Regions from separate parts of the Paenibacillus sp. AD87 genome, predicted to be linked through region 1. Evidence: a T-box and tRNA genes for the amino acid it is inferred to sense, from the RefSeq annotation. Region 1 holds a T-box; the other holds one or more tRNA genes.
The links. A T-box is a leader RNA that pairs with one kind of tRNA and senses whether it is charged. The one in region 1 lies ahead of tyrS (tyrosine--tRNA ligase), so its partner is inferred to be a tRNA-Tyr.
Positions count from the first base shown of each region.

Region 2: it encodes a tRNA-Tyr, which carries the amino acid that the T-box ahead of tyrS (tyrosine--tRNA ligase) is inferred to sense. The anticodon was not compared.

Region 1 covers NZ_LXQN01000007.1:1,528,454-1,531,722, reverse strand. The annotation lists gene gpAD87_RS07010 (YxcD family protein) at 1-245, shown strand, start outside; gene tyrS (tyrosine--tRNA ligase) at 399-1,658, opposite strand; T-box leader at 1,778-1,999, opposite strand; gene gpAD87_RS07000 (DMP19 family protein) at 2,117-2,548, opposite strand; gene gpAD87_RS06995 (Imm63 family immunity protein) at 2,554-3,012, opposite strand; gene gpAD87_RS06990 (protein adenylyltransferase SelO) at 3,079-3,269, opposite strand, start outside.
Region 2 covers NZ_LXQN01000022.1:653,182-656,450, reverse strand. The annotation lists rRNA gene gpAD87_RS31270 (23S ribosomal RNA) at 1-469, shown strand, start outside; rRNA gene rrf (5S ribosomal RNA) at 550-666, shown strand; tRNA gene gpAD87_RS31260 (tRNA-Ile) at 705-778, shown strand; tRNA gene gpAD87_RS31255 (tRNA-Ala) at 807-882, shown strand; tRNA gene gpAD87_RS31250 (tRNA-Asn) at 884-959, shown strand; tRNA gene gpAD87_RS31245 (tRNA-Glu) at 964-1,035, shown strand; tRNA gene gpAD87_RS31240 (tRNA-Val) at 1,161-1,236, shown strand; tRNA gene gpAD87_RS31235 (tRNA-Met) at 1,256-1,329, shown strand; tRNA gene gpAD87_RS31230 (tRNA-Asp) at 1,357-1,434, shown strand; tRNA gene gpAD87_RS31225 (tRNA-Phe) at 1,531-1,606, shown strand; tRNA gene gpAD87_RS31220 (tRNA-Thr) at 1,625-1,700, shown strand; tRNA gene gpAD87_RS31215 (tRNA-Tyr) at 1,710-1,795, shown strand; tRNA gene gpAD87_RS31210 (tRNA-Lys) at 1,803-1,878, shown strand; tRNA gene gpAD87_RS31205 (tRNA-Leu) at 1,885-1,965, shown strand; tRNA gene gpAD87_RS31200 (tRNA-Gly) at 1,976-2,050, shown strand; tRNA gene gpAD87_RS31195 (tRNA-Arg) at 2,058-2,134, shown strand; tRNA gene gpAD87_RS31190 (tRNA-Leu) at 2,150-2,228, shown strand; tRNA gene gpAD87_RS31185 (tRNA-Pro) at 2,236-2,309, shown strand; tRNA gene gpAD87_RS31180 (tRNA-Gly) at 2,319-2,389, shown strand; gene iolD (3D-(3,5/4)-trihydroxycyclohexane-1,2-dione acylhydrolase (decyclizing)) at 2,708-3,269, shown strand, end outside.

The DNA.
Region 1 (3,269 bases):
TCTGTATTCACATGGCTGAACGCAAGGGTGTTCGCCCAACCGATGTCAATGTGGAACTGAGCTGGGAAGAAGATACGGGATATTCCGCAGAAGTCTGGATTCAAGGCCGCAGTCAGTATCTGGTCGAATCCAACATGATTGAAGCGATCCTGCGCTACCTGCACAGTGAATACGACATTCGGGCTTACCGTGAGAATGTAAGACTGGATCTGGATGAAGAGATCACAGCGATTGTGAATCAATAAATGAATAACTAATAAGCCATTTGCGGATGGAATATAAAAAGGACTGTCTCCATGATGTCATTGACATGATTGGAGACGGTCCTTTTTTTGTGTTCCTTGGGAAGATGAAACCTTTGCATCTACCTTCCCAAGATTCATAATGTAATCTTATGGCTACTTCAATTTCACCAGACTGTAGTTTTTCTTGCCTTTACGGATAATGATGAATTTACCACCGATTGCGTGCTCTGCAGAGACCGTGAATTCCAGTTCCGTAACTTTCTCACCATTCATGGAAATGGCCCCTTTGGTGACATCCTCACGCGCCTGACGTTTGGATGGCTCCAGGCCAAGATCCACGAGCCAGTCTACAATATTTTTTGCTTCACCATCGGTTTCGAAGGTCGGCATTTCTTTAAAGCCCTGCTCGATTTCGTCAGCTGTAAGGGAACGAATGTCTCCGCTGAAGAGTGCTGCGGTAATGCGTTTCGCCTGCTCCAGCATGTCGTCGCCGTGAACAAATTTCGTCATTTCTTCAGCGAGTGCCTTTTGTGCTTCACGCTTGTGGGGCTCCGTTTCTACCTTTTCAGCCAAAGCTTCAATTTCTTCTTTGCTTAGGAATGTGAAGTATTTCAGGTATTTGATTACATCACGGTCATCCGTGTTCGCCCAGAACTGGTAGAATTCGAATGGAGTCGTCTTATTCGCATCAAGCCAGATGGACCCGCCTGCGGATTTACCGAATTTCGTTCCGTCGGATTTGAGCATCAGCGGGATCGTCAGACCGTAAGCTTTAGCTTCTGGCCCTTCTTTTTTACGGATCAGGTCCAGACCGCTTGTAATGTTGCCCCATTGATCGGAACCGCCGATTTGCAGCTGTACATCCTCATGTTGGAACAGGTGCAGGTAATCGAGCGATTGGAGAATCTGGTAGGAGAACTCGGTAAACGAAATTCCATCTTCCAGTCTGCTCGCAACCACATCTTTGGCTAGCATCGTGTTGAGGTTAAAGTTCTTACCGTAGTCACGCAAAAATTCAATCACATTGATTTTGTGTGTCCAGTCGTAGTTATTGACCATACGTACCTGATTGTCGCCATCCGTTACGAAAAGCTTTTTCATTTGTGCAGTCAGAGCATCTACATTGGCTTGGACCTCTTCCAACGTTTGCAGGGAACGTTCCGATTGACGACCACTTGGATCACCAATCGTTCCTGTTGCCCCACCAATTAGAATGACTGGACGGTGCCCAGCGAGTTGGAAACGTTTCAGCATCATGAACGGAATCAAATGTCCGATGTGCATGCTGTCTCCTGTAGGGTCAACTCCGCAATACAATGAAACCGACGTGGTCTCTGTCAGCTCACGCAGACCCTCCGCATCTGTCTGTTGATTAATGGCGTCGCGCCATTCCAGTTCATCAATAATATTCAAAACAAACAACCCCTTCTCTATGCATTGGTATTAGGCCATGATCTACGTTAATTCACAAGGAGCTAAGCCGGGCGAGGCTTTTTTGGACACAAAAAAATCGCCGCCTTGTCTTCAATAGACATAGGGACGATTATCATAACCGTGGTACCACCCAACTTGCACAGACAACAACTCACACGCTGTCCATACCGCTTTCAGCAAAATATCGTTTGCCATTCCGCTTGGCATTACCCAAGTACTCCAGAGTGTAATTCGCAGCCCTTGTATGTATCAGGTTCCATCAACCCCTGACTTTCTGTAACAGGGACAAAGCCGCTACTGCGCTCTATCAACGTAATTCATGTATTCAATTTATAGCCAGTATAGCCGAACGTTAATATCATTGCAAGGCCAAGTATTTAATCTTTATATAGAGCAACAGATGAGTGCCTACGCCAAAGTTTATAAAGACATCATGTTCAACTTCTCGTGGTAATAAGCATAAGCCTTTTTGCAATCTGATCTTCATTGTTCCAAAATTGCTGATCCAGCACATCAAGATGTTGCTCCTCCTCTACTGTTAGAAACTTAGGAATATCCCACAGTTCAGCAAGTCTTTCATCCTCTCCCAAATGCTTAATGCAGCCATATGCTGACTTTATGATGTCCATTACTTGAGTCGCACCAATGGTATGTAATGCCTGCAACGCGTATAGGTATACCTCTTCGCCCCAGTTGCAGAAAAATTGAACAAAACCACCGTTAAAAACGTCCATCTCTAGCAGCCATAAAGCAGCAATTTCCTGTTCATTCGTTGTTAACGCAGCCCAGCCCTGAGCGGATTCATTCTTTTTCCCCACAAAGGTTAACGCATATTCATACCACACATCATTAATATCCTGTTCACTCATGTCAATCACCTCTCTTTTCTTGGTTCCAGCCTCTCCAGATCTTGCCGTTTACCCGTCTGATGCCAATACAAGTAAGGATCTCCAAGCTGTTGGACAGCCTTCTCAACACTTTGGGTCAATTCTTGCGTCACTGCGTTTGTGTAATTCAAGTGTGTCTGTTTATTATCCACACCATATCGTTTCAGCAATTCCACATGCGCTGCCGTAAAAATGATATCCTCCAGCAGCCAGTAGATTACTTCTTCCGTCTGTTCCATTCTTTTTTCCAACATAACCATGCCACGCTCGTATATACGAACTATATATGCATCATTTTCAATCTCTACATATGGAACTCCTTCCCCTTTAAAGCTCTCAAACAAGCGGTTAACATAGTCCTCAATCTGCTGCCTGCGGAAGGATGTCCGCTCAAGCAACTGAAAAAGAGTTTTTGCAATCTCTGTTTTGCTTAGTATGTTGGACATAAAATCTCCTTTTGACATGATAATGAAAAAGCTGCCAATGGCAGCCTCTTCATAACAAGTTTTCAATCAGGTTCCACAGAAAGTCCGGTAGGAGGTATCGCACTGCGTAGGCAGTTCCGCGTACTCAGCTTGTTCGGTAGAATGTGCAAACGGGTTTGAAAGAACAGCAAGAAGTTTCTCCATCACACTAAGATCTCCGTGATTCTCCGCTCGGTCCAGTGCTTCTTCCACCCGATGATTACGAGGAATCACCGCTG
Region 2 (3,269 bases), on a different contig from region 1:
CTCAACGGATAAAAGCTACCCTGGGGATAACAGGCTTATCTCCCCAAGAGTCCACATCGACGGGGAGGTTTGGCACCTCGATGTCGGCTCATCGCATCCTGGGGCTGAAGTAGGTCCCAAGGGTTGGGCTGTTCGCCCATTAAAGCGGTACGCGAGCTGGGTTCAGAACGTCGTGAGACAGTTCGGTCCCTATCTGTCGTGGGCGTAGGAAATTTGAGAGGAGCTGTCCTTAGTACGAGAGGACCGGGATGGACGTACCGCTGGTGTACCAGTTGTTCCGCCAGGAGCACCGCTGGGTAGCTATGTACGGAAGGGATAAGCGCTGAAAGCATCTAAGCGTGAAGCCCCCCTCAAGATGAGATTTCCCAGTATGTAAGACCCCTTGAAGACGACGAGGTAGATAGGCTGGGGGTGGAAGTGCAGCAATGCATGGAGCTGACCAGTACTAATCGGTCGAGGGCTTATCCAAATATGCAAGTTATAAATCGCACATTTCGTTTCGGATCTAGTTTTCAGAGAATGATCTCTGAATGTAAGCTAAGCTATGCGTTTGGTGGCGATGGCGGAGGGGTTCCACACGTACCCATCCCGAACACGACCGTTAAGCCCTCTAGCGCCGATGGTACTTGGACCGCAGGGTCCTGGGAGAGTAGGACGCCGCCAAGCGAAACCCCTTTGGGGTATTTTTTTTCGATTTTTCATAGGGGCCCTTAGCTCAGTTGGTTAGAGCGCACCTCTGATAAGGGTGAGGCCGGTGGTTCGAGTCCACCAGGGCCCATAGTAATACCAGATATACTAAAGTGTATGGGGCCATAGCTCAGCTGGGAGAGCGCCTGCCTTGCAAGCAGGAGGTCAGCGGTTCGATCCCGCTTGGCTCCACCATTCCCTGATAGCTCAGTTGGTAGAGCACTCGACTGTTAATCGAGTTGTCACAGGTTCGAGTCCTGTTCGGGGAGCCATTAAGGCCCGTTGGTCAAGGGGTTAAGACACCTCCCTTTCACGGAGGTAACAGGGGTTCGAATCCCCTACGGGTCATAGCTATATTTATTAGCTTAAAATGGGATGAGAATCCCAAAGGTTCGTCGGAGGATAAACTTCGTTAGCAATGGCTTCGCAGTCTCGAACGAAGTGAGAGTATCCCCTACGGGTCATATTTACATGGAGGCTTAGCTCAGCTGGGAGAGCATCTGCCTTACAAGCAGAGGGTCGGGGGTTCGATCCCCTCAGCCTCCACCATATAGTATCTAAATAACGACGCGGGGTGGAGCAGCCCGGTAGCTCGTCGGGCTCATAACCCGAAGGCCGCAGGTTCAAATCCTGCCCCCGCAATTATACTTTCTTTCAAGAAAGTGATCTGGAACCGTGGTGTAGTTGGCCTAACATGCCTGCCTGTCACGCAGGAGATCGCGGGTTCGAATCCCGTCGGTTCCGCCATGTTAATCTTTACATGAGGAAGTTGTTCACTTAATCTGCAATATGGCACCGAACGCCCTAGATAAAGTGTAACGTTCCAAGATTAAACTTTATCGTGGCTCGGTAGCTCAGTCGGTAGAGCAGAGGACTGAAAATCCTCGTGTCGGCGGTTCGATTCCGTCCCGAGCCACCATTTATCACAACTTAATATGCCGGTGTAGCTCAACTGGTAGAGCAACTGACTTGTAATCAGTAGGTTGGGGGTTCAAGTCCTCTCGCCGGCACCATGTAATCCTGGAGGATTAGCGAAGCGGCCAAACGCATCAGACTGTAAATCTGCTCCCGTACGGGTTCGGTGGTTCGAATCCATCATCCTCCACCAGTTTTTCGAGTCATTAGCTCAGTTGGTAGAGCACCTGACTTTTAATCAGGGTGTCGAAGGTTCGAGCCCTTCATGACTCACCATTATATGCGCGTGTGGCGGAATTGGCAGACGCACTAGACTTAGGATCTAGCGTCTTTGACGTGGGGGTTCAAGTCCCTCCACGCGCATCCCTTATATGCGGAAGTGGCTCAGCGGTAGAGCATCGCCTTGCCAAGGCGAGGGTCGCGGGTTCGATTCCCGTCTTCCGCTCCAATATTTTGCGCCCTTAGCTCAGCTGGATAGAGCGTTTGACTACGAATCAAAAGGCCGGGAGTTCGAATCTCTCAGGGCGCGCCATTTATAACTTCATATGCCGGCGTGGCGGAATGGCAGACGCGCTCGACTCAAAATCGAGTGGGAAACCGTGGAGGTTCGAGTCCTCTCGCCGGTATAGATAACGGGATGTAGCTCAGCTTGGTAGAGCACCTGGTTTGGGACCAGGGGGTCGCATGTTCAAATCGTGTCATCCCGATTTTTACATGCGGGTGTAGTTCAATGGTAGAACTTTAGCCTTCCAAGCTAATAGCGTGGGTTCGATTCCCATCACCCGCTTTATAGAAATACAAAAAAGAGATGGTTTCTGCCATCTCTTTTTTGTATTTTTTTAACGTTTTCATCGCTCTCCGAACATTCACTCCAATACTATTAATTTACCGGATCATAGCTTTATTAACAGTGGGATAATACACAATACCACATTGATAAAGCTATGTTTATTTGCCGTTTTGTAAAACGCTTACAAAAATATCTTGCCTAATCCTTCAGCCTGTAATACTATATCAATTAAGCGCTTAACCTTCAGGGGTAAGGCGCTTAAACTTAACTTAGATTAAGCGCTTAACCCGTGAAGGGAAGGGAGATGATTTTTCCATGACAACCATTAGACTGACGATGGCTCAGGCACTGCTCCGATATCTGGACCAGCAATATATTTCCGTTGATGGGGTGGAAACCAAGTTTGTGAAAGGTGTTATCGGCATTTTCGGTCACGGCAACGTAACTGGTATTGGAGAGGCGCTGGAGCGTAGTTCTGGAAGTCTGACGTATATGCAGGGTAAAAATGAACAAGGCATGGTACATACGGCAGCGGCCTATGCCAAGCAGAAGAACCGTAGACAGATTTATGCCTGCACAACATCCATCGGACCAGGAGCGCTGAACATGATTACCGCAGCGGCAACGGCAACGGTCAATCGTATTCCCGTTTTACTGCTTCCAGGTGATAACTTTGCTACGCGTGAACCAGATCCCGTGCTGCAACAACTGGAGGTAAGCGGCGATTATACTATTTCAGCCACTGATCCGTTCAAAGCGGTCAGCAAATACTGGGATCGCATCGTGCGTCCTGAACAGCTGATGATTGCTGCCACGCAGGCGATGCGCGTGTTGATGGACCCGGCGGAGACGGGCGCGGTAACGCTGGCGCTGCCGC